3 regions of the Gulosibacter sediminis genome follow, and region 2 is predicted to be linked to each of the others. Evidence: predicted binding sites of a transcription regulator. Region 2 holds the regulator's gene; each other region holds the start of a gene.
The links. Region 2 encodes LexA, which represses DNA repair genes until DNA is damaged. Its sites were predicted from a motif close to TCGAACANNTGTTCGA; they were not measured.
Positions count from the first base shown of each region.

Region 1 (7,851 bases), on a different contig from region 2:
CGAGCGCCGGGATCGGCCCGGCGTCGGGCTGGAACGCCGTCGGGTCGAGATTCGGGCTGATCGCCACGAGCGAGCGCAGCCGCTCGGGCTGCCGCATCGCGAGCAGCAAACCGAGAATCGCGCCATCGCTGTAGCCGACGAGGTGCGGATGCTCGAGGTCGTGCGCGTCGAGGTACGCGACGAGCTCGGCGTACATCTGCTCGTAGTCGTACTCGCCCTCGAGGTCGGCGGTGCGGCCGTGACCGGGGCGTTCGTAGGCGTGGACGCGATGCGATGCGGCCAGCGCGGTCTGTTGCGCCCGCATCGATTCGAGCGAGCAGTAGCCGCCGTGCAGCAGCACGACCGGCGAGCCGTCGCCCTCGACCTCGTCATAGAGGTCGTTGCCGTTGATGGCGATGCGCGTCACTGCTGTGCCCTCGCGAGCTCGGCGAGCAGCTCGCGCTCTTCGGCGTCGGTGAGGCCCGCGCCGTGGGGGTTCGGGATGCCGTGCTCAAGTTCGTGGCGCAGCGAGTCGCCAAGCGTTTCGGCGAGCGGGCGAAGCGTGAGGCCGGCCGCGCGGGCACGTTCGGTGGAGCGGGCGTTCATGCCGTACCAGTCGCGGGCGGCGAACCACAGCGGCAGCGAGCGCGGGCCCATCCACTGCGTGACCTCGCACTTGTGGAGCCAGGTTTCGGGTGCGGGTACGACCTCGGCCGAGCTCTCGGCGGCGGCCCGGGCGGCGTCGAGGTGGGCCGGCAGCGGATGCGCGTCGCCAAGCGCATTGAACGCGCCGGTCGCGCCGCCGGTCGCGAGGGCGACGATGAAGTCGGCGAGGTCGCGCTCGTCGATGATCGCAGTCGGGAGCTCGGGGGCGTCGGGCGCGAGTACCTGTTCCTGCTCATTCGAGGGGGCGGCAAAGCGGCGCACCCAGTAGCTCGTGCGTCCCGTCGGGTCGCCGGGGCCGCCGATGAGCCCGGAGCGCACGATCGCGGCGCGCTGCTCGCCGAAGGCATCGAGCACGGCATTCTCGCAGGCGGACTTCGCCTCGCCGTACTGCTCCATGCCCGCCATCGAGTCGGCTTCGAGCGGCGGCAGCAGCTCGGTCGACTCGTCCGCGCCGATCGTCGCGTGGCTCGCGTACACGCTGCAGCTCGAGACGAAGACATACTTCGCTGCCACCGGCTCGAGGTCGCGCACGGCGCGGCGCACCTGGCCGGGCTCGCTCGCGAGGTCGACCACGGCATCCCAGCGCTCTTGGCTGACTTCGTGCAGGGCGCCGGCGGCGTCACGGTCGGCGCGGACGAAGCGCGCGCCCTCCGGTGCCGGGGCGCTGCCGCGCGCGAGGCAGGTGACGTCGTGGGCTTCGCGGAGGGCGGCTTCGGCAACCGCGTGGCCGAGCCAGGCGGTGCCACCGAGCAGGAGCAGCTTCATGGCTCCAGCCTCGCAGCCGCGCCCAAACGCGGGGTGGCCGTTCGCGCTCGGCGGAGGCGGCGCATCCGGGCCGACAAGTGTCGATTGCTAGGGTCGGCGGCACTACGTGACGAAGGAGACACGCATGAAGAAGCCACGTTTGTACCTCGTGCCGGTCGCAATCGCGGCGCTCGCGCTCACCGGCTGCCAGTCCGGCAGCGATGCCGCCTCGACGGACGCGGCCGCCCCGGATGCGGGCACCACCGCCCCGGCTACGGCCGAGTCGGCTGCCCTCGACGACGGCGTGCTGCAGGCCTGCTACACCGGCGACTACCGGCCGTTCAGCTACGACGCCCCCGACACCGACGAGCGCACGGGCATCGATGTCGCGCTCATGGAAGACCTCGCCGATGACCTCGGCGTCGAGCTGGAGTGGGTCAAGACCTCGTGGTCTGACCTGATGTCGACCTTCCTGAGCTCGTGCGACATCGCGGTCGGCGGCATTTCCGTCACCGACGAGCGCGCCGAGCAGGTGGCCTTCAGCGACCCCGTCATCGTCGGCGGCAAGGCCGCGATCACGATCTGCGGGCGCGAGGACGAGTTCGACGAGCTCGAGGAGGTGAACCAGCCCGACACCACGCTCATCACGCCCGTGGGCGGCACGAACGAGGCGTTCGCCGACGAGCACGCGCCCGAGGCCGACATCGTGCGCTACGACGACAACAACACGATCTTCGATCAGATCGTCGCGGGTGATGCCGATGTCATGGTCACCGATGCGCCCGAGGTCGTCTGGGCCGCCCACGAGCATCCCGAACTCTGCGAGGTCAACGCCGACGACCCGCTCACCGACGCGACCCTCGCCTACATGCTGCCGCTCGAAGATGCCGAGTTCGCTGCGACAGTGAACTCGTGGCTCGCGAGCACCTATGAAGATGGCACCTGGGACGCGGCCGTCAGCGACTGGTTCGGCGACGACTCGGTGTTCTCGGCCGAGCAGTTGCAGGAGGCGCTCGACTAGCGCTTAGGCCTCCGGGTCGATGCGCACGAGCATCTTGCCGGTGTTCGCGCCGCGCATCATCTCGAGGAAGGCGTCGACCGCGTGGTCGATGCCGTCGACGATCGTCTCGTCGTAGGCAATCTTGCCCTCGCCGAACCAGCCCGCCATGTGCTGCTGGAATTCGGGGGCGAGGTGGATGTAGCTGCCGAGCGTGAAGCCCTTGAGTGACAGGGCGCGCGTGATGATGTTCGCCATGTTGTCGGGGCCCGCGGGCTTATCAACGGCGTTGTAGCCCGCGATCGCGCCGCAGAGCGCAACGCGGCCACCGTCGTTCATGACGTCAAGCGCCGCCTCGAGGTGGTCGCCGCCGACGTTGTCAAAGAAGACGTCGACGCCCTCGGGCGCGATCTCGCGCAGCTGCTCGCGCACCGGCGCATCCTTGTAGTTGATGGCGGCGTCGTAGCCGTACTTCTCGGTGAGCAGCGCGACCTTCTCGGCCGAACCCGCCGAGCCGATGACGCGCTTCGCGCCGAGGAGGCGCGCGATCTGGCCCGCGGCGGTGCCGACGGCGCCGGCAGCGCCCGAGATAAAGACGGTGTCGCCCTCCTTGAGGCCGGCGATCGCGGTGAGGCCGACGTAGGCGGTCATGCCGGTCATGCCGAGGATGCCCATGCGCACCGAGTGCGGCACACCCGGCAGCTCGGGAACGGCGCGGAATGCGCTGGCGTCAGCCTGGGCGATGTCGCGCCAGCCGAGGTCGTGCTGCACGAGCGTGCCGACGGGCAGCGCATCCGAAGCCGACTCGACGACGCGGCCGATCGCGCCGCCGGTCATCGTCTCGCCGAGCACGTACGGCGGGGTGTAGCTCTTGACGTCGTTCATGCGGCCGCGCATGTACGGGTCGACTGAGATGAACTCGTTGCGCACCCGAACCTGGCCGGGCTCGAGGTCGGCGTACTCGACCTCGACGTAGCGGAAGTCCTCGTGCATCGGCCATCCCTGCGGTCGGGCGACGAGTTGAACCTGGGTGCTGACGGCTGCGGGCATGCGGTTGCTGCTTTCCGTTGGTTCGGTTGGTGGCTTCGGGTGGGTTGACGGACTAGAGCGCGACGCCGATGGCGAGGGCGATCACGCCGAGCGCCGGGATGACGCCCTGTTTGAGGGCAGCCGAGGCCTTGTCGGAGCTCGTAAGGAGCAGCACGAGCGAGGCGGCGACCATCGAGCCAGCGCCGGTGAAGACGAGCGTCGCGCCGATGGCCGGCTGGCCCGCGGCGTAGAAGATGATGCCGAGGATCACCGCGATGGCGAGGAAGAGGTTGTAGAAGCCCTGGTTGAAGGCGAGTTCCTTCTGCAGGGCTGCCTCGTCTGCGGTGCCGGTGCCGAAGGTCTTGCGGGCGAGCGGGCCCGTCCAGGCGATCGACTCGAGGTAGAAGATGAAGACGTGCACGAGCGCCGCGATGCCGGCGAGTACGAGACCTGCGATGACTATGATGAAGCTGCTCCCCCTTGCGTCGAGCGACGCTGTCCATTCTGAACCGACCGGTTTAGAATATACTGAACCGGTCAGTTCACGCAATGGAGGAATTCATGGGCCGCACCCAGACCTTTGACACCACCGAGGTTGTTCGGGCGGCGCGCGCGGTCTTCTGGCAGCACGGCTTCGAGAACGCCTCGCTCGCCGAGCTCGAGCAGGCCACCGGCCTCAATCGCTCGAGTATCTACTACGCGTTTGGCTCGAAGCGCGGGCTGTTCGACGCCGCCGTTGAGAGCTATCTCGACGAGATCATCCGGCCGCGGTTGCAGCCACTGAAGGGCGATGTGGTCGCGGCAGATGCGCTCGAGCAGTATCTTGTCGGGCTTCGCGCCGCACTACTGCAGGTTGGCTCGCTGCCAGCGACACACGGATGCATGCTGGTCAACACCGCCGGCGCGCCGATCGGCCACGACGAGGCGGTCGCACAGACGATTCGGGCCTACACCGCGGAGCTGCGCGAGGCGATGACCGCGGGCGTGCGGGCCGCGCGGCCCGATGCTTCTTCTTCGACAGTGGAGGCGCTCGCCGAGTCATGCACCAGCCACGTCATTACCGCGATGGCGATTGTGCCGATCAGCCCCGAAGATGCGGCCCGGGCGCTGGATGCGGCGCGCGCGTTGATTGCTGCGGGGTAATTCGCGGGGCCCAGCTGCGAACTGGTTGGATCGCAGCCTTGACAGTGGGTCGTCGTCATATTGCAGTAGCCCAGGGCCCACCCGGCGCTAGCGCGCGCTGCCCGATAGCCATGCCAATGTCGGATGGTCGTGGTGAACTGAAACCAGTCGGCAATCCGCCACGAAACTGAACCGCCGAGGGCATGTCGGTGGCTCATGCCAGAGTGAACACAGTCCAGAAACCTTCCCGCCAATGCTCGAAACCTCGAACATTCCGCCCGACTTGAATAGAACATTATTTCTATTGCATTTATGCGTGCATGCGTATATGCTTGCTACAACGGTTCTCCCATTGACGCACCTTCGAGGAGGTGACGCACGATGACCGCAACGACCCCTCCCCCAGGCTCTGACTCAGATGAGCCGATTCGTCGTGCACCGAAGCACCGGCCAGACGGCACCACTCCTCCACCAGAGAACGATGGGCTGAATGACGCGCTCGGGGCGATCGAAGAGATGGTGCTCAACGGGGGGAAGCTCGAGCAGACCGGCGCGTACCTGAAGATGATGGGCCTCGCGCAGGCGTATGCCGTCGCGGAGCACCGCACCTATGCGCAGTTGAAGGAACGCTCGTCGATAGTGAGTCCCGATGACCTGCTGCGGTTGAACCTGCGATCGATCGTGGCCGAGTTCGGCATCCACACGAACGAGTCCGACACCGCGCTTTTGAACCGGGCGTATGACGCGCACCGGCTTGGTACCGACTTCACGGTGTGGCTTGACCCGCTGCGTGAGGCGGCGGTGACGATGCGGCACGCCCGCGCACTCCTCCGGCACGCCGGGATTGTGCCCGACGGACGCCTCGACGAATACGCGTCGAAAGTGCTGGAACTCGCGAAGGGCGCCACCGTCGCGGCGACTGACGCATTCGCGCGGAAACTCGCCGCCGAATTCGGCGCGGAAGAGTTTGAAGCGGCGTTCGAGCACGAGTACCAAGCCCGGCACGTGACCATCGAGGACCGCGAGTTCGGGATGTCCCGCATCACCGCCGACGTCCCGACACTGCAGGCGCACGCCGTGTACGACCTCATGAACAAGCAAGCCAAGGCCTTGCGTGAGGAGAACGTGAACGAGGCCGACGAACACCGACGTCGCGTGCGCGAGGCGCAGGCACGCGGGGAAGACCTCTCCCCCGCCGATGCCGAGTTCGTTGAGGACCCGCGCACCGTTCGCCAGTTGATGGCCGACCTGTTCGTCGAAACCTTCCTCACGACGACGCCGCAGAGCATGCGCGAACACGAGGCCAAGGGCGGCTCGCGCGTGAACGCGACGGTGAGCATCGTCATCCCGGTGCTCAACCTCCTCAACCCCGACGCGCCGCGCGATGTCGCAACGATCAACGGGATGACCCCGATCAGCATGACCGAAGCCCGCGAGATGGCGGGCAAGGCGAAGTGCTTCCAACGAATCCTGACCGACCCGATCACCGGGCACGTGCTCACCGTCGACTCGCGCAACGCGACCCCCTCGATGCGCAGATTCCTGCAAGCACGGGACCAAGTCTGTCTCTTTCCGGGGTGTCGCAGACCCGCGCATCAAAGCGAACTCGATCACACGAAACCGTGGGCCGCGGGCGGCAAAACCGACGTCGAAAACCTGGGACACCTCTGCCCAAAACACCACACCCTGAAACATCAGCGCCCGTGGGAGTGCGAACAACTCGGCGGCGGCTGGGTCCGGTGGCGCACCCCGCGCGGCGAACGGGTGACGGTCGAACCCGCACGAGTCGGGCCCATCTTCAAACCCGTCGACGACCAGGAGTATGACGCGATCAACGACCCGGCACCGTTCTAACGTGGCGGGACTCCGTCTCCAGGTTGCGCCCCCGGCAGGAATCGAACCTGCGACCAAGAGATTAGAAGGCTCCTGCTCTATCCGCTGAGCTACGGAGGCAACCATCTCAGTCTAGCGAGTTATGCACATCCGACGGGCATACGGCCCGCACGGAACTACGATGAATTGCATGAGTGCCTCGAGTGACAAGAATGGCCACATGGTGTGGATCGACTGCGAAATGACGGGGCTCGACATCGGCGTCGACGAGCTCTGCGAAATCGCGGTGTTTGTCACCGACTCCGAGCTCAACGTGCTCGATACCAAGGGCCTCGACGTCGTCATTAAGCCGTCGCAGGCCGCCATGGACAACATGGGCGACTTCGTGACGAACATGCACAAGACGTCAGGCCTCGCCGAGGAGATCCCGAACGGAGTCACCGTCGAGGAGGCGCAACAGCGGGTGCTCGACTACGTGAAGCAGTTCGTGCCTGGCGAGCGCACCGCTCCCCTGGCCGGCAACACCATCGGCACCGACCGCATGTTCCTCGCGAAGCAGATGCCTGAACTCGACACCTACTTGCACTACCGAAACATCGACGTGTCGACGCTGAAGGAGCTCGCCCGACGCTGGTACCCGCGCATCTACTTCCAGTCGCCCGAGAAGCACGGCGGCCACCGCGCGGCGGCCGACATCCTCGAGTCGATTCGCGAGTTGCGCTACTACCGCCAGGCCATGATCGTGTCGGCGCCCGGCCCCGACACCGAGTCGCTTAAGCAGATTTCGAAAAGCATCGTCGACGAGTTTTCACCCCTGCTCGAATCGTGATGTAAGATCGTGTGGTTGCCGCGCGAACGGTGCGGCGACATGGTGGGTATAGCTCAGCTGGTAGAGCGCTTGGTTGTGGTCCAGGAGGTCGCGGGTTCAAGCCCCGTTACTCACCCCAGATGGGTCAGGTTTGACCTTTCGACCAAGGGCCCGCCCTTGGTCAGGGTTCCAACCTGGCCCTTTTTCTTTTCTTGGGCAGACCAGCCCAGGGCGTCGGCATGGAGGCCGGGGACGCTCAGCCCGTCGCACGGGTTGCGGTAGCCGACGCGCACGTCGTTGTCCTCGTCGATGCAGATCGTCTTGAACAGCGCCAGGTTGAGGAGCCGACGGTTCGCGTCATCGCCATGCTCGTAGATGTCGGCCGCGTTGGACAGCAGCTTCTGTGAGTCGTCGAGGTTCTCCCGCGCGTCGGCATAGTGGCGGTGGTGCGCGGTGATCCGGTACTCGATGGTCTCCAGCGACGCGGTGATCCGGTCCTGGAGGTCGGGCGGGATCGCTCCTGCGTAGTGAGCCTGGAGCAGCTCGTGTTGCTCGCCTTCGCGATGGGTCCTCCGGGACGCGAGGTCGGTGAGTTCGGCGGCGCCTTCAGCCATCATCTCGTCGAACCGGGCGTTAATCATCGCCGAGACCGCCTCGATCGTCTCCGGGTCTA
Region 1 covers NZ_JASCYH010000015.1:305-8,155, reverse strand. Annotated here, with positions in the region: gene QM019_RS06785 (alpha/beta fold hydrolase) at 1-406, opposite strand, end outside; gene QM019_RS06780 (NAD-dependent epimerase/dehydratase family protein) at 403-1,410, opposite strand; gene QM019_RS06775 (transporter substrate-binding domain-containing protein) at 1,535-2,410, shown strand; gene QM019_RS06770 (NADP-dependent oxidoreductase) at 2,414-3,436, opposite strand; gene QM019_RS06765 (DUF1304 domain-containing protein) at 3,489-3,878, opposite strand; gene QM019_RS06760 (TetR/AcrR family transcriptional regulator) at 3,977-4,558, shown strand; gene QM019_RS06755 (HNH endonuclease signature motif containing protein) at 4,919-6,391, shown strand; tRNA gene QM019_RS06750 (tRNA-Arg) at 6,418-6,490, opposite strand; gene orn (oligoribonuclease) at 6,561-7,199, shown strand; tRNA gene QM019_RS06740 (tRNA-His) at 7,242-7,317, shown strand; gene QM019_RS06735 (hypothetical protein) at 7,310-7,851, opposite strand, start outside.
Region 1: a site for LexA is predicted at 4,826-4,841, ahead of QM019_RS06755 (HNH endonuclease signature motif containing protein). Genes of this name have one in related genera too.

Region 2 (7,851 bases):
GTGCGCAGGATCGCCCAGAGCGAGCGGCTCGAGGTACTCGGCAGCTCGTTGCGGCCGTGCTTGGCCCGCGAGGCTTCGACCTGCGCGCTCGTCAGCCCGGCGAACGTAGCAGGCTGGGCGGGGAGTTCGCTCGCGGCGTCAGGCTGCTCCACGTGGTCCTCAGTGTTGGTGCTGCTGCGCGGTTGTGGCGGCATCGGGTTCGGGGTCACTCGGTGAGATTACCGACGGCGAAGGCGGCGGAACAATCCTGCCTTTGGTGCCCGTGCATCCCCCGAAGGTATCGATTTTTCGGGAGCGGGCTGCGACTCGATGCGCAGCGGCGCGATCTCGAGCGTGTCGACGAGTTCGACGAGCTCGGGTTGCGCGGCGACACGTTGCTGGACGCGCGCGAGCACGCGCTGCACCGTGTCGGCGTCGGCATCGGCTTGGAAGAAGAGGCCGAGGCGCACCTCGGGGCCCGCGAGCCGCGACTCGCGGTCGCCCGGCACGAGGTCGACGCTCGCGAGTTCGGGGTTGGCCTGGAGCACCTCGTTCGCAAAGGCGATGACGCGCTCGTCCTGCCAGGGCAGCTGGTAGGGCAGGTCACGGGCGATTGCCCAGACGCCCGGGCGGCGGATGGCCGTCTCGGTTTCGCTGCCCGGGTCGAGGATGATGAGCTCGCTCCCCTCGTCGACCACCGCGAGGGCGGCCTGGCGCGAGCCGACGGGGACGGGCCGCGCGGCCGGGTCCCACGTCCTCATCGCCGCGACCGAGGTGAACATCGGCACGATGCCGCGGCCGTCGGGCGCGCGGACCGTCACGATTGAGAGGTCGGCGTGCTTGTCGACGGTCAGGCCAGCGTCGTTCACGCCGGCCTCGCCGAGCTCGGCGACGAGTGGGATGAGCACCCGGGTGTCGCGCAACGCCTCAACGACCACCGAAACGGGAGCCGCGCCCGAGCGAAACTCCTCAAGCGCCCGCGCGAGCTCGGCCGGCGCGGTGCCGTCGTCGTCCGACCAACGATTGTCGGTAAAACTCCGGCCCTGCCAGGGCTGGCCGGCGGAGTCGGTGAGGTGTCCCCTGAGGTGCTCGGGAAGCTCAGCCACGTCGGATGCGCCGCCTAGTCGCCGGCGACGTCGAGCGCCTGGCGGAGCGTGAACGCGCCCGAGTAGAGCGCCTTGCCAACGATCGCGCCCTCGAGTCCGAGCGGCACGAGTTCGCGCAGCGCGGCGATGTCGTCGAGGTTCGCGACGCCGCCCGAGGCGATGACCGGGCGGTCGGTGCGCTCGAGGATCTGGCGGAGCAGGTCGAGGTTCGGGCCCTTGAGCGTGCCGTCCTTCGTCACGTCGGTGACGACGTAGCGGGCGCAGCTCGCCTCTTCGAGGCGGTCGAGGACCGTCCAGAGATCGCCGCCCTCACGGGTCCAGCCGCGCGCGGCGAGGGTTGTGCCCCGCACATCCAGGCCGACCGCGATGAGCTCGCCGTAGCGGCTGATGGCGTTCGCGGCCCACTCGGGGTTCTCGAGCGCCGCAGTGCCGAGGTTGACGCGCTTGACGCCCATCTCGACGGCGCGCTCGAGCGAGTCATCGTCGCGGATGCCGCCCGAGAGCTCGACCTGCACCTTGTCGCGCAGCGAGCGGATGACGCGACGGATGACCGCACGGTTCTCGCCGCGGCCGAACGCGGCGTCGAGGTCAACGAGGTGAATCCATTCGGCACCCTGCTTGGCGAAGTCCGCGGCGGCGTCGACCGGGTCGCCGTAGTTCGTGGCCGAGTCGGACTCGCCCTGGACGAGTCGAACGGCCTTGCCGTCGGCGATGTCGACGGCGGGGAACAGCGTCAGCTCCGGCTGCGCACTGAATTCACTCAATTGGCTTCCTTGGTCACTCAACGATTTCAGGCCGCAGCGGGCCTGTTAGCGTTGACCAGCCTAAGGGATATCCGCCGACTCGGCCGAACGAAGAGGAAGCTGCGTGACGTACCAGCCGGTGCCGCCCGCGGTCGCGGTCTTTAACCGCGGCTGCCACCCCGTCTATTGGGTGGTGCTCGCTCCCCTGCTCGTGTGGCTCGGTATCGGCATCTTTGTGATGGCGCTCACGCGCGACATCGCGATCGGCACCGCATTTTCGGTGCCGCTCGGGCTGTTGTTCGGGGCCGTCGCGGCGCGCCTGCTGCAGCCACGGCCGGTGACGCTCGACCCGGGCCGGCGCATCCTGATCATTGGCGGCGCCGAGATTCCGCTCGGCGAACTCTCGTCGTTTCAGGTGGTCGTCAGCCGGGGCGGCTGGTGGATCAACTTGCGAGATTCGCGCCGGCGCATCGGCCGGCTGATGCTGCACGGCAACCCCTGCCAACCGGTCACGGCGACGCACTACCGCGTGTTGCACGACACCCTGCTCGAGGCAAGCCGCAGCCCCGGCATGCCCGCGGGGCATCCGGTACAACGGGCCCGACGCGGCGACGTCGCGATCGAGCACGTGCTGCCGATGCTGCTGGCCCAGGCAAACTGGGTCGATTCGGGCGCCTCGCCGACGTCGTCGCGGTCACCGATCTATGCGATGGTGCGCGCGTAGCGACGCGCTCGGGCTACAGCGTGCGGAGCCAGTTGCGCAGCAGCGCGATGCCAGCGTCGCCCGACTTCTCGGGGTGGAACTGGGTGGCCGTGAGCGGGCCGTTCTCGACGGCGGCAATAAACCGCTCGCCGTAGGTCGAGTAGGTGCACAGCGGCCCCTTGACCCCGGGCAGGATCTCGGGGATCTCGAGCTCGGTCGCGGCGTACGAGTGCACGAAGTAGAACCGTGCGTCCTCGACACCGGCGAACAGCTGCGAGCCCTCGGGGACGTCAACGGTGTTCCAGCCCATGTGCGGCAGGCGCGGCGAGCGCAGCTCGCGCACGACGCCGGGCCACTCACCGAGGCCGGGCGTGCCCGCGCTCGCGTCGTCGGCATCCTCGTTCCACCAGAACTCGTCGGCGTTACGAGCGTGGATGCGCTCGGTCTCTTCGCGCTCGAGCTGCGGCGCATTCGGGTCGGCGCTCGTGCCCTCGACCCCGTGCGCGAACAGCACCTGCATGCCGACGCAGATGCCAAGCACGGCGCGGCCACCGGCGAGGCGGCTGCCCACGATGCGCGGTCCGTCGGCCTGCGCGAGGCCGTCCATGACGCTCGCAAAGCTGCCGACGCCCGGCACGAGCAGGCCATCGGCGTGGAGTGCTTTGTCGCGGTCGGCGGTAAGTTCGACGTCAGCGCCGGCCGCCTCAAGCGCCTTCACCGCCGAGTGCACGTTGCCGAAGCCGTAGTCGAAGACGACGACGTTCGGCCGCGCGCCGGTCACAGGGCGCCCTTGGTGGACGGGATGCCGTCGACCTCGGGGTCGAGTCGCTTGGCCGCGCGGAAAGCGCGGGCGAAGGCCTTGAACTCGGCCTCGGCGATGTGGTGCGGGTCGCGCCCGCCGAGCACGCGCAGGTGCACGGTCAGCGCAGCGTGGAACGTGATCGCTTCGAACGCGTGGCGCACCATCGAACCGGTGAAGTGCCCGCCGATGCGGTGGAACTCAAAGCCCTCGGGCTCGCCCGAGTGCACGAGGAATGGGCGGCCCGAGATGTCGACGACGCACTGCGCGAGCGCCTCGTCAAGCGGCACAAGGGCGTCACCGTAGCGTGCGATGCCGCGCTTGTCGCCGAGCGCCTCGCGGATCGCCTGGCCGAGCACGATCGCGGTGTCCTCAATCGTGTGGTGTTCGTCGATGTGCACGTCGCCGTTCGACTCGATCGTGAGATCGGTAAGCGAGTGCTTCGCGAATGCGGTGAGCATGTGGTCGTAGAACGGCACCCCGGTGTTGATGTTCGAGGCGCCGGTGCCGTCAAGGTTGAGGCTGAGGCGGATGCTCGACTCGCTCGTGGCGCGTTCGACGGTGGCGGTACGGGGTTCGGTCATGCGCTGACTCCTTCGGAACTAGTGAGCTGCAGCTCGGGTCGGGCGGCGGTTATCTCGGCGAGGGCCGAGAGGTACGCGTCGGTTTCGGACTCGGTGCCGGCGGTGACGCGGATGCAGTCGGCGGGGCCGGTGTTGCGGATCAGGATGCCGCGGGCCACGAACTCGTCGAACATCACGGCGGGGTCGGCGACGCCGCCGATGAGCACGAAGTTCGCATCGGAGCGGTAGGGCCGGTAGCCGAGCGCGGCGGTCTCGTCGACGATGCGGTCGCGCTGGATGCGGATGCGGTCGACCTGCGCGAGCATCGTGTCGCTGTGCTCGAGCGCGGCGATGGCCGCGGCCTGCGTGATCGCCGACAGGTGGTACGGCAGGCGAACGAGCCGCACGGCGTCGGCGACGGCCGGGTCGGCCGCGAAGTAACCGAGACGCACACCGGCGAAGGCGAAGGCCTTCGACATGGTGCGCGAGATGACGAGCCGGGGGCGCCCCTCGAGCAGGCTCAACGCCGTCGGCGCGCCGTCGTGACGGAACTCGGCGTACGCCTCGTCGACGACGACGATGCCGTCGGTCGCGTCGTAGGCGGCCTCGATGGTCTCGAGATCGAGCGGGGTACCCGTGGGGTTATTCGGCGTGCAGAGCAACACGACGTCGGGTCGCTCGGCTTCGATGGCCGTGCGCACGAGCTCAGGTGTGAGCTCGAAGTTCTCGTCGCGGGGCGCCGCAACCCATTCGCTGCCGACGCCCTTCGCGAGCAGCGGGTACATCGAGTAGGTCGGTGCGAAGCTCATGATCTTGCGGCCCGCTCCAGCGAAGGCCTGGAGCAGCTGTTGGAGCACCTCGTTCGAACCATTGGCTGCCCAGATGTGCTCGGGTGTGAGCCCCTGACCGAGGTACGTCGCGAGTCGCTCGCGGAGCTCGGTGAACTCGCGGTCGGGGTAGCGATTGAGCCCCGGCAGCGTGAGCGAAATGCGCTGAATAATCGAGAGGGCGACGGCCTCCGGCACCGAGAACGGGTTCTCGTTGACGTTGATGGTGATCGGCAGCGCGTCCTGCGGCGCGCCGTACGGCGTCAGCCCACGCAGGTCGTCGCGAATGGGGAGGTCTTCGAAGCTCGTCACCCCATTATCTTAGGCGTCCGGAAAACCACCGCGGGCGCCGCCTCCGGAAGGGGTGGCTGCGACGCCCGGCACGGTGGTGGTGGTGCGTGGCTTCCGGGCCGCGGCCGTGTCCGCGGCCCGGAAATCTGCTGGTCTAGTAGTTCGGCAGCGCGAGCTCTTGGCCTGCCTGCACCGAGGAGCTCTCGAGCAGGTTGAGGCGCATGATCTCGTGCACGACGTCGCGCACGTCATGGCCGTCGGCGATTTCGTCGGCGATGCTCCAGAGGGTTTCGCCCGCGAGCACCGTGTGGTGTTCGAACGTGGTTGCGGCAGCGCTGCTCGTGTTCGATGCGAGCGCGGCGGGAACCTGGGCGATGCCGACCCCGACGCCGAGGGCAACGGGAGCGAGCAGAAGGGTGCCGAGGAGTCGACGACCACGGCTCGTGAGCCGCAGGCGGGGCTGCGCGGTGGCGCTGGTGCGTGCAGTAAGAGCAGTCATGTTGGTCGCTTCCTTTCGACGTGCATGCGAGGCGCATGCGAACATCTGTTTCAAATATAGATTCGACATGTTCGAAACGCAAACACTTTTTCGAGAATGAGGGCGAAACGCTCGAAAAGGTGTTTGAGTCCGGTGCTGATGCCACGTAGGGTGACTTCAACGGAACACAGCTGACCACGGGCCTCCGACACGGCCTCGTGACCACCACCTCAGGAGGGCCGATGGCCAAGCAGATCAAGCCCCTGTCGGACACGCAACAGCGCATCCTCTCGTTCATCGCAACGTTCCAGAACAGCAATGGCTTTGCCCCGAGCATCCGCGAAATCGGCGACACCGTCGGCCTCATCAGCTCGTCGTCGGTGGCCTATCAGCTCAACCAGCTCGAGAAGCGCGGCTACATTCGCCGCAACGCGAATCAGGCGCGCACCATCGAGTTGCTCGTCGATGTGGCGATTGACGAGGTCGAGCCGAGCATCACGCCGGGCCCGACCGCCCTCGTGCCCCTCGTCGGGCGCATCGCGGCGGGCGTGCCGATCACCGCCGAGCAACAGGTCGAAGAGGTCTTCCCGCTCCCCCGCCAGGTCGTCGGCGACGGCGAGCTGTTCTTGTTGCTCGTCTCAGGCGACTCGATGATCGACGCCGCGATCTGCGACGGCGACTGGGTCGTCGTGCGCCAGCAGCCCACCGCGAACAACGGCGACATCGTGGCCGCCATGCTCGACGGCGAGGCCACGGTCAAGGTGTTCCGTCAGCGCGACGGCCACACCTGGCTGCTGCCGCGCAACTCGAACTACGAGCCGATCCTCGGCGACGAGGCGACGGTGCTCGGCAAGATCGTCGCCGTGCTGCGTTCGGTCTAGCTCGCGCTAGTTGTCGTAGTCCACGCGCGGCAGGCTCAGCACGCGCTCGTCCGACTCGTCAACGCGGGCGCGCGGCTTGTGCCGCACCGGCGGCTTCTTGCCCTCGGGAGCTGAGCGGCCAGCAACCCGAAACTCCTCGAACACGCCCATCTGATCGGGATGCACGCGGGCGCGCAGGTGTGTGCCATCGGTATCGTGCAACTCGCGCAGCACGCCGCCCTGGTCGTGCAGCATCGACACGAGGTCGCCGCGCTGATACGGCACGACGAGCTCGACCTCGATCTCGCGCATCGGCAGCAACTCGGCGATGCGCTCCTGGAGTTCCTCAACGCCCTCGCCCGTATGGGCCGAGACGAACACCGAGTTCGGCTCGAGCGCGCGGAGCATGAGCCGCGTGTCGGCATCGATGAGGTCGGCCTTGTTGAACGCAATGAGCTCGGGCACGTCGCGCGAGTCGATCTCAGAGATGACCTCGCGCACGGTGCGAATCTGCCCCGCCGGGTCGGGGTGGCTCGCGTCGACGACGTGCACGAGCACATCCGAGTCGGCGACCTCCTCGAGCGTCGAGCGGAACGCCTCGACGAGCTGGTGCGGCAGGTTGCGCACGAAGCCGACGGTGTCAGCAAGCGTGTACGGGCGCCCTTCGGGTGTCTCGGTGCGGCGCACCGTCGCGTCGAGCGTCGCAAACAGCTGGTTCTCAACGAGCACGCCCGCGCGGGTGATGCGGTTGAGCAGCGACGACTTACCGGCGTTCGTGTAGCCCGCGATCGCCACCGAGGGCACGAGATTGCGGCCGCGCTCGGCGCGCTTCGTGTCGCGCGACGTCTTCATGCCAGCGATCTGGCGGCGCAGCTTCGCCATGCGCGTGTGGATGCGGCGGCGATCGAGCTCGATCTTCGTCTCACCGGGGCCGCGCGAACCCATACCGGCGCCGGCTGAACCGACCTGGCCACCGGCCTGCCGCGACATCGACTGACCCCAACCGCGCAGGCGCGGCAGCAGGTATTCGAGCTGCGCGAGCTCGACCTGCGCCTTACCCTCGCGGCTCTTCGCGTGCTGGCTGAAGATGTCGAGAATGACCGCGGTGCGGTCGATGACCTTGATCTTCACCTGATCCTCAAGCGCGCGGCGCTGCGAGGGGGCGAGCTCGGTGTCGGCGACGACGGTGTCGGCGCCGACCGAGCGGACGATGACGGCGAGCTCCTCGACCTTGCCGCGGCCAAGGTAGGTCGAGGCGTCGGGATGCGGACGTCGCTGCAGGATGCCGTCGAGGACGGCCGCGCCGGCGGTTTCGCAGAGCGCGGCGAGCTCGTGCATCGAGTTCTCGGCGTCTTCGATCGTGCCCGCGGCGTAGACGCCGATGAGCACGACCTTCTCGAGCCGCACCTGCCGGTACTCGACCTCGGTGACATCCTCAAGTTCGGTCGAGAGGCCGTCAACGTGCTGCAGCGAGCGGCGCGCCTCGCGGTCAAGCTGGAGGC
Region 2 covers NZ_JASCYH010000026.1:22,562-30,412, forward strand. Annotated here, with positions in the region: gene QM019_RS09060 (HAD-IC family P-type ATPase) at 1-152, opposite strand, end outside; gene QM019_RS09065 (SseB family protein) at 219-1,085, opposite strand; gene priA (bifunctional 1-(5-phosphoribosyl)-5-((5-phosphoribosylamino)methylideneamino)imidazole-4-carboxamide isomerase/phosphoribosylanthranilate isomerase PriA) at 1,100-1,849, opposite strand; gene QM019_RS09075 (hypothetical protein) at 1,953-2,552, shown strand; gene QM019_RS09080 (imidazole glycerol phosphate synthase subunit HisH) at 2,566-3,312, opposite strand; gene hisB (imidazoleglycerol-phosphate dehydratase HisB) at 3,309-3,914, opposite strand; gene QM019_RS09090 (histidinol-phosphate transaminase) at 3,911-5,032, opposite strand; gene QM019_RS09095 (LysM peptidoglycan-binding domain-containing protein) at 5,166-5,510, opposite strand; gene lexA (transcriptional repressor LexA) at 5,732-6,370, shown strand; gene hflX (GTPase HflX) at 6,377-7,851, opposite strand, start outside.

Region 3 (7,851 bases), on a different contig from region 2:
CCCAACTGGCATACCCGCCAGCGACCACACGAAAGGGAGGCTCATGTCGGAGACCGACAAGATGCTCGAAGCAAACCGCGTCTATGGTGAGGGCTACCCGGGGCCGCGCGAACTTCGACCCAAGCGCAAGGTCGCCGTCATCGCCTGCATGGACTCCCGCCTCCAGATCTTCCCGATGCTCGGCCTCGACCTCGGTGAGGCGCACATCATTCGTAACGCGGGCGGCGTAATCACCGACGACATGATCCGCTCAATCACGATCTCGCAGCGCATGCTCGGCACCGAAGAAGTCGTGCTCATTCACCACACGAACTGCGGTCTATCGACCTTCAGCGAGGACGAATTCGACGAGTTGCTGATGCGTGAGACCGGCGCGCGGGCGCACTGGAAGGCCGAGTCGTTCAAGGACGTCGACGCCTCGGTGCGCGAGTCGATTCGGCGCATCATGCAGTCGCCGTTCATTCAGCATAAGAACGTGCGCGGTTTCGTCGCGGACGTCGACACCGGCCTGCTGCGCGAGGTCGAGGCGGCCTAGTGTTCGCGGCGCGGGTCGTCGACAGCCCCATCGGCGAGGTCGGGGTTGAGGCAACGGATGCGGGCATCTGCCGCGTCTGGCTGCCCGGCTCGGCGCCGCTCGGCTTCGGCCCGCACGTCGGCTCTGAGGCAGCCGAGGCGCACCTCGACCGCGGCGTCGCGCAGCTCGAGGAGTTCTTCGCGGGCGAGCGCGAACGCTTCGACGTCGCGCTCGACTGGTCGCAGGCCTCCGACGGCTTCGGCGGCGAGGTGCAGCGCGCGCTCGTCGACATTCCCTACGGCGAGACGTACAGCTACGGCGAGCTCGCCGACCGGCTCGGCCGCCCGCGCGCGGCCCGGGCGGTCGGCACCGCCTGCTCACATAACCCGCTGCCGCTGTTCGGCGGCTGCCACCGGGTGATCCGCTCGAACGGCGACGTCGGGCTCTACGGCGGCGGTGAGCATATGAAGCGCGCGCTCCTCGACCTCGAGGTGCGTGACTGAGGCGTGGCGAAACCCTGGCGGCAGCGGCTGCGCTGGGCGCGGCTGAAGACGATTTCGGTCGTGGTCGACAGCGCGTTTTGGACGCTCCACCAGCTCGATGGGCTGCTCGGCATGGCCCCGCTGCTGACGTCGGCGGGCGTGCGCACCCGGTATTCGCCGCGGTCACGCGGCTGGCGTGACGGCGGCCCGGCCGTCGTCGTGCTCGCGGGTCTGTCGACGCCGTGGCGATACATGCGGCCGGTGCTCGACGCGCTGTCCGACCGCGGCTATCGCGTCATCGTGTTGCCGCAGCTCGGCTGGAACCTCAAGTCGGTCGCGTCGCTCGCCGCGATCGTCGAGCGGGCGCTGCTCGCGCATCCCGAGTACGGGCGGGTGCTGTTCGTCGGCCATTCGAAGGGCGGGCTCATCGCGAAGCAGGTGCTGCTCGACGACTTCGTGGGCGAGCACACGATCGGCGCCGTCGCGATTTCGTCGCCGTTCGCGGGCGCGAAGGCGGCCCGGTACATCCACGGCTCAAACCCGATCGCGCGCGAGATGATCGGCCTGCGCGCCGGCACGCCGATGCAGCTTGCGTTGTCGATGCGCGACGAGGTGGATGCGCGCATCACCTCGATCATGCCGCTCTACGACCAGATCGTCGGTTATCCGGGCGTGCTGCCGAACGGCCGCAACCGCACGGTGCGCGCGCTCGGTCACAATCTGCTGCTCGCCGACCGCCGCGTGCACGACATCATCGACCGCGAGCTACGGGCGATTATGGAACGCGATGCTGCGCGAGCAGCGAGTACTCCTCCCACGCTCGCTTGAGGTCGCGGGCCGACTCAGCCTGTACCGACACCCCACGCTCGCCGGTGCGTCGCACGGTGCCGTGGATGAGTAGCAGGGGGGTGCCGAAGAGCACGTCGCCGCTGCGCTCCTGTGCCTCGTCGAAGAACGCGGCGTCGGCGCAGCCCGTGCCGTCGTCGACCGAGATGAACACGACCCGCTTGCCGGTGCGCATCGGCGGGGTCTGCGTCGCGACGCGCACGCCCGCGACGATGACCTCGGCGCCGCCGCGCAGGCTCGCGAGCTGCTCGGCCGGCGTCACCCCGAGCTCGTCGAGCAACGGCCGGTAGCCGTCGATCACGTGCTCCGACAGGTCGAGCGCGAGCACCTCGAGTTCGGCCTGGACGCGCTCGCGCGAGTCGAGCTCGGGGGCGCCGCTCGCCTCGACCGCCGCGTGGGAGCCGTGGAGTTGCAGCGGCAGTTCGAGCGCATCCGGGCTGGTCTCGCGCGGCTTCGCGCGCGGCGCGCGGCGCACGGCCGCGAGCAGCTCGCCGCGCGTGAGCGTCTGCGACTCGAGCGAGTCGAGCGCGCCGATGAGCGCGAGCCGCTCGGCGAGTGGCCGCGAGGGTCGGGCGCGGGCGATGAAGTCGCCGAGCGACTCGTAGGGGCGCTGCTGCAGAATGCGGTCGATCTCGGGGTCGGTGATGCCGCGGATGTCGCTCAGCGCGAGGCGGATGCCGAGGTCGCCCCGCCGCGTCGCCCATCCGGGCGGGGTCGCCCGCACTCGCTCGACGACGAACTCGCGCGTCGAGGCGTTGACGTCGATGGGGAGGATCGGCACGCCCATGCGCCGCGCGTCGCCGAGCAGTAGCCGCTTCGGGTACATGCCCGGGTCGTGGGTGAGGATGCCCGCGAAGAACTCGGCGGGGTAGTGGGTCTTCAGCCACGCGCTCTGCCAGGTGGGCAGCGCGAAGGCGGCCGCGTGGGCCTTGCAGAAGCCGAACGAGCCGAAGCCGCGCAGCACCTCCCAGATCGCGTCGATCTGCGCGTCGGTGAAGCGCCGCCGCCCGCGCTCGTCGACGTTGCGTCGGGTCTTTGTGCGGAACAGCTCCTCGATGTCTTCGCCCTGTTTCTCCATGCGCCGCCGCAGCTCGTCGGCGTCGGCGAGCGAGATGCCCATGCAGGTGTGGAGGATGCGCAGCACCTGCTCGTGGTAGACGACGACCCCGTACGTCTCGCGCAGAAACGGGCGGAACGAGGGGTGCAGCCAGTTCGGCGTCGCGAAGCCGTGCTTCACCTCGAGGAACGGGGTGACCATGTTGCCCTTCATCGGGCCGGGGCGGAACAGCGAGATGTCGGCGATGAGGTCGTCGTAGACGTCGGGCTGCATCTTGCCGATGAGTTCGCGCTGCCCGGGCGACTCGATCTGGAACATGCCGAGCGTGTGCGTCGTGCGGATCTGTTCGAACGTCGCCTCGTCGTCTTTCGGGATCTCGTCGAGCACGAGCTTGCCCTGCGCTGACACGTACGGGGTGTCGGGCGCGAGGCCGCCGCGCACCGCCGACTGCGGGCCGTGCAGCCGCTCGATCTCGCCGACCGAGTACGCGAGCGTCGACTGCATCCGCACCCCGAGCACGTCGAGCTTGAGCAGGCCGAGGTCGTCGATGTCGTCCTTGTCGAACTGGCTCATCGGCAGGCCGATGCCGCTCGGCTGCACCGGCGTCGTCGAGAGCAGGGTCGCGTCGCCGAGCAGCACGCCGCACGGATGCATCGAGAGGTGCCGGGGGAGTCGGTCGAGCCGCTCGGCGAGGTCGATGAGCAGGTTGAGGTCGCGGTCTTCGCGCGCCTGCGTCGCGAGCTGCGCGAGCTCGGGCTTCTGCTCGAGCACGGCGCGGAACTCGCCCGCGTTGAAGCGCCAGAGTGACTTCGCGATCTCGTCGACCCGGTGCTCGTCGAGGCCGAGCGCGAGGCCGGCGTCGCGGGCGGCGCCGCGCGCCCGGTAGGTCGAGTGCATCGAGAGCAGCGTCACCCGGCTCGAGCCGTACTTCGCGAAGATCGCGCGGTAGACCTCGTGCCGGCGGGCCGACTCGACGTCGATATCGATGTCGGGCAGCGTCGAGCGCTTGTGGCCGAGGAACCGCTCGAACAGGAGGTCGTGCTCGATCGGGTTCACGTTCGACACCCGCAGCAGGTAGTTCACGAGGCTCGAGGCGCCCGAGCCGCGGGCCTGGGCGCGGATGCCGCGGTCGCGGATGAGCTCGGCGACGTCGGCGACCGTGAGGAAGTAGGTCGCGAAGCCGAAGCCTTCGATCGTGCCGAGCTCGTCGCGCAGCCGAACGTCGAGCACGCGCCGAGATTCACCGACGGCGTCGGGAAACCGCTCGCTGAGCGCCGCCTCGCAGCGCCGCCGCAGCACGAGGTTCGGGTCGTCGCGGATGCCGAGCGCCTCGGGCTCGGGGGTCTTCGGTTGCCGCCAGCGCACATCCTTGTCGGGGTCGAGCATGCAGCGTTCGGCGAGCTCGCTCGTGGTCGCGAGCAGGCGGTCGCGAGCGTGGCCACCGAGCCCGGTGCGCGCGACGATGAGTTCGGCGAGGGCGTGCATCCGCTTCGCCGGCTTGAGCCAGGCTTGCCCGTTCGGCTGCACGGGCAGCTCGTCGAGGGGGCGCAGCGCGCCGGCCGCGTCGAGCACGTCGCCGGTGAGGGCGTCGTCGGGGTCGAGATAGCGCACCTGATTGGTGAGTACGGCGGGGATGCGCAGCTCGCTCGCGAGCTCGAGCATCGCGGCCGCGTGGCCGAGGGATGCGGAGGAGCCGGGCTCGGTGAGGTGGCAGACGAGCTCGACCGCGATGGCCCCGGGCAGTTGCTGCTGCCAGCGCTGCAGCCGCGCCCGGGCGACGACGTGGTCGCCGCGCACGAGCGCGCGCCCGACGTCGGAGTTCGGGCCGAGCAACACCGTGCCCTGCACCTCGTGCTCGCCGAGGAGGAACGGCGCGAACCGCGACGCCGGCAGCTTCGGCCGCCACTCGCGCGAGGGGGGCGTGCCGCGCGGCGGCTTATGCGCCGCCGAGATGAGCCGGCTCAGGCTCGCCCAGCCGGCGCCGTCGAGCCCGCCGTGCGCGAGGGCCGTGACGCGGGGGAGGTTGGCGTCGGTGGGTGGTGTTTTGGGGGTGGGGGTGGCTGATGCCGGGGTGTGTTCGTGCTCCTGCCCGTGGCTCTCGGCGCGCGGCTGCGGCGCGAGCGCGAGGTCGACCCCGACGATCGGCGCGATGCCGGCGGCGATGCAGGCGCGGATGTGCCGCACCGCGCCGTAGAGCCCGTCGCGGTCGGTGAGCGCTGCGGCGGGCGCACCCCAGCTCGCCGCCCGGGCAACGAGTTGCTCGGGGGTGTTGGTGCCGTGGTGATTCGAGTGCGCCGAGGCCACGTGCAGGTGCACGAAATCAGGCATCTTATGCGAACAACCGTTCGTCAAGTTCGCCGCTCCATGCCTGCTCGAGCTGCCAGCTGCCGTCGCGCTGACGGCAGAGGTCGAAGCTCGTGTCGCCGGGTTGCAGCATGCCGCGCAGTGGCACGGCGTCGACCCGCCACATCTCACGTTCGAGGGGAGTGTTTGACCCGCGGGTGGCGCGGTTTGCCGTCTGCCACCAGGCCTCGCGGGCCAGCCAGGGTTCGGGTGCGCTGATGATGCCGTAGGTGCTGCCGCGCCAGAAAAATCGCACGGGCGCACCGCTCGGCGAGAGTTCAACGTCGACGGGTTCGCCGATGAGCATGGGTCCTCCAAGGGTGAGTGTTTCAAACATCTGTTCGATTCACCGTACGAGCAGCCTACGACACGAGCTCCCGACCCGCTAGCCGATTCTGCGCCGCTCCCGCGCCCACGCGCGGCTCCCTTTTCACACCCGTCCCACCCGCCACATCCGCCCCGCTCATCCGCGCTGCGCGCCCCGCCCATCCGCGCTGCGCGCCCCGCCCATCCGCGCTGCGCGCCCCGCCCATCCGCCGCATCCGCGAAAGCTCCGACGCAGTTTTCTACGAACGATGCACCCACAACCGCAGCCCTCGTAGAAAACCGCATCACACGCGTGGGGCGGATGCGCGGGGCGGCAGCGCTGGGATCGCGGGCACGGGCACGAGTCGGGCAACACCGGATGCGCACCTAAGCGAGCCATGCGCTCGGCATAGCTCGCGCATAGCTTCACGCCGCTTACTAAGAGCGTCGCACGACAGCGGCATCCCCAAATCCGAGGGAAGGACTCACCATGATCGCGCTGCTACTTCTCACCGCGAACCTTGCCGCCATCGGCGTGCTGAGCTTCGCCCTGTTCACCCGTCGTCGGCACCGCACCGAGCTCATCCTGCTGCTGCTCAGCGTGAACGTCCTCGCCTTCGCTGCCACCACCCTCCTCACGGTCTCGTCGCTCGCCGCGGGCGCCGAGGTCATCGCCACACTCGCGGCGACCCTCGCCGGCCTGCTCGGCTTCGTGCACCTTCAGTTCGCAACGCTGAGCACCCGCGACGTGCTCTACGCCTCGGCCGCCGTCGTCATCGGCTTCGCCGCCGGACTCGCCACGGTCGTGCCGTTCGCGCAGCTCGCCGCGGTGCTCGTGACCGCCGCTGCCACTGGGCTGCTCGACTGGGCCCTCGCGATCGCAACCCGCTCATCCCGCGCGAAGGCGGATGCGGAGGCTGAGGTCGAGCCCGCATCCGCAGTCGTCGTTGGTACGTCCGTCACCGCCCAGGCATTCGCCCGAGTCGCCTACGCGGCCGCAACCCCCGCATCCGCAGCATCCTCCGTAACCCCCGCATCCGACCCGATCTTCGACGCGCCCTTCGACGACGCCGAGCCCATCACGATGCCGCTCGACTTCATCCCCGAGCCCGACCCGGTCGTCGACTACGAGCCGGCAGCCCCGAAGCCGCGCCAGAAGAAGCCGGTCGTGCCGGTGTTCCTCCCGCCCATCACCGCGCCCGAGCAGGTTAAATAATGACCATGGCTCTAACCGGCGCACGCCCACAGCTCATCCGCCCTGACGGCACCCCCGCCAGGGCGGTGGTTGCCGATGACGAGGAATACCTCGCCGACCTGCTGCGGATGACCCTTGCCGCCGAGGGCCTCGAGGTGCGCGTCGTCGCGACCGGCCGCCAGGCGCTCGACGCGATCACTGAGTTCTCGCCCGACATCGTCGTGCTCGACATCATGATGCCCGGCCTCGACGGCATGGAGGTCATGCGTCGGGTGCGCGAGCGCGGCAACTCGGTGCCGATCCTGTTCCTCACGGCGAAGGATGCGGTCGAGGATCGGATCGCCGGCATCGGCGAGGGTGGCGACGACTACGTGACGAAGCCGTTCAGTCTCGAGGAGGTCGTCGTGCGCGTGCGCGCCCTGCTGCGCCGCAACCTCGGCTCGGCCGAGGCCGAGGCCGAGTCAGTGCTGCGCCTCGCCGACCTCGAGCTCAACGAGCAGACTCACGACGTGACGCGAGCGGGCGAGCGCATCACCCTCACCGGCACCGAGTTCGAACTGCTGCGCTACCTCATGCAGAATCAACGCCGCGTGCTCTCGAAGGCGCAGCTGCTCGACGAAGTGTGGGGCTACGACTTCGGCGGCAAGACGAGCGTCGTCGAGCTCTACATCTCGTACCTGCGCAAGAAGATCGACGCGGGTCGCCCGCCGCTCATCCATACCCTGCGGGGCGTCGGCTACACGATCCGCGAAGAGGCATGACCCGCCAGCCGCGCACCCTGCGCCGGCGGCTCGTCGTGAGCATCGTCGGCATCGTCGCGCTGTTTGCGATCGCGGTCGGCGTGCTCTCGATCACGGTGCTCTATCGCAGCCTGAGTGATCGCCTCGACGACCGGCTCGACCAGCTCCTGCGCGCGCCGTTCATCACGAGCATCGACCAGTCAGGCCAGCAGCCCGAGACCGACCCGCTCGACCAGGCGGGCCAGCAGCTCGACACGATCGTCGTGCAATTGCTCAGCACGGGCTCGGGAAGCGGCACGGTGCTCAAGGCGAAGTACACCGACGGCTCGGGCGATACCGCCGATCTCACGACCGCGCAGCTGCAGCAG
Region 3 covers NZ_JASCYH010000027.1:19,741-27,591, forward strand. Annotated here, with positions in the region: gene QM019_RS09225 (beta-class carbonic anhydrase) at 44-535, shown strand; gene QM019_RS09230 (methylated-DNA--[protein]-cysteine S-methyltransferase) at 535-1,017, shown strand; gene QM019_RS09235 (alpha/beta hydrolase) at 1,021-1,824, shown strand; gene QM019_RS09240 (DNA polymerase III subunit alpha) at 1,772-5,215, opposite strand; gene QM019_RS09245 (DUF6504 family protein) at 5,229-5,549, opposite strand; gene QM019_RS09250 (DUF4956 domain-containing protein) at 6,039-6,764, shown strand; gene QM019_RS09255 (response regulator transcription factor) at 6,770-7,504, shown strand; gene QM019_RS09260 (sensor histidine kinase) at 7,501-7,851, shown strand, end outside.
Region 3: a site for LexA is predicted at 5,572-5,587, ahead of QM019_RS09245 (DUF6504 family protein). Genes of this name have one in related genera too.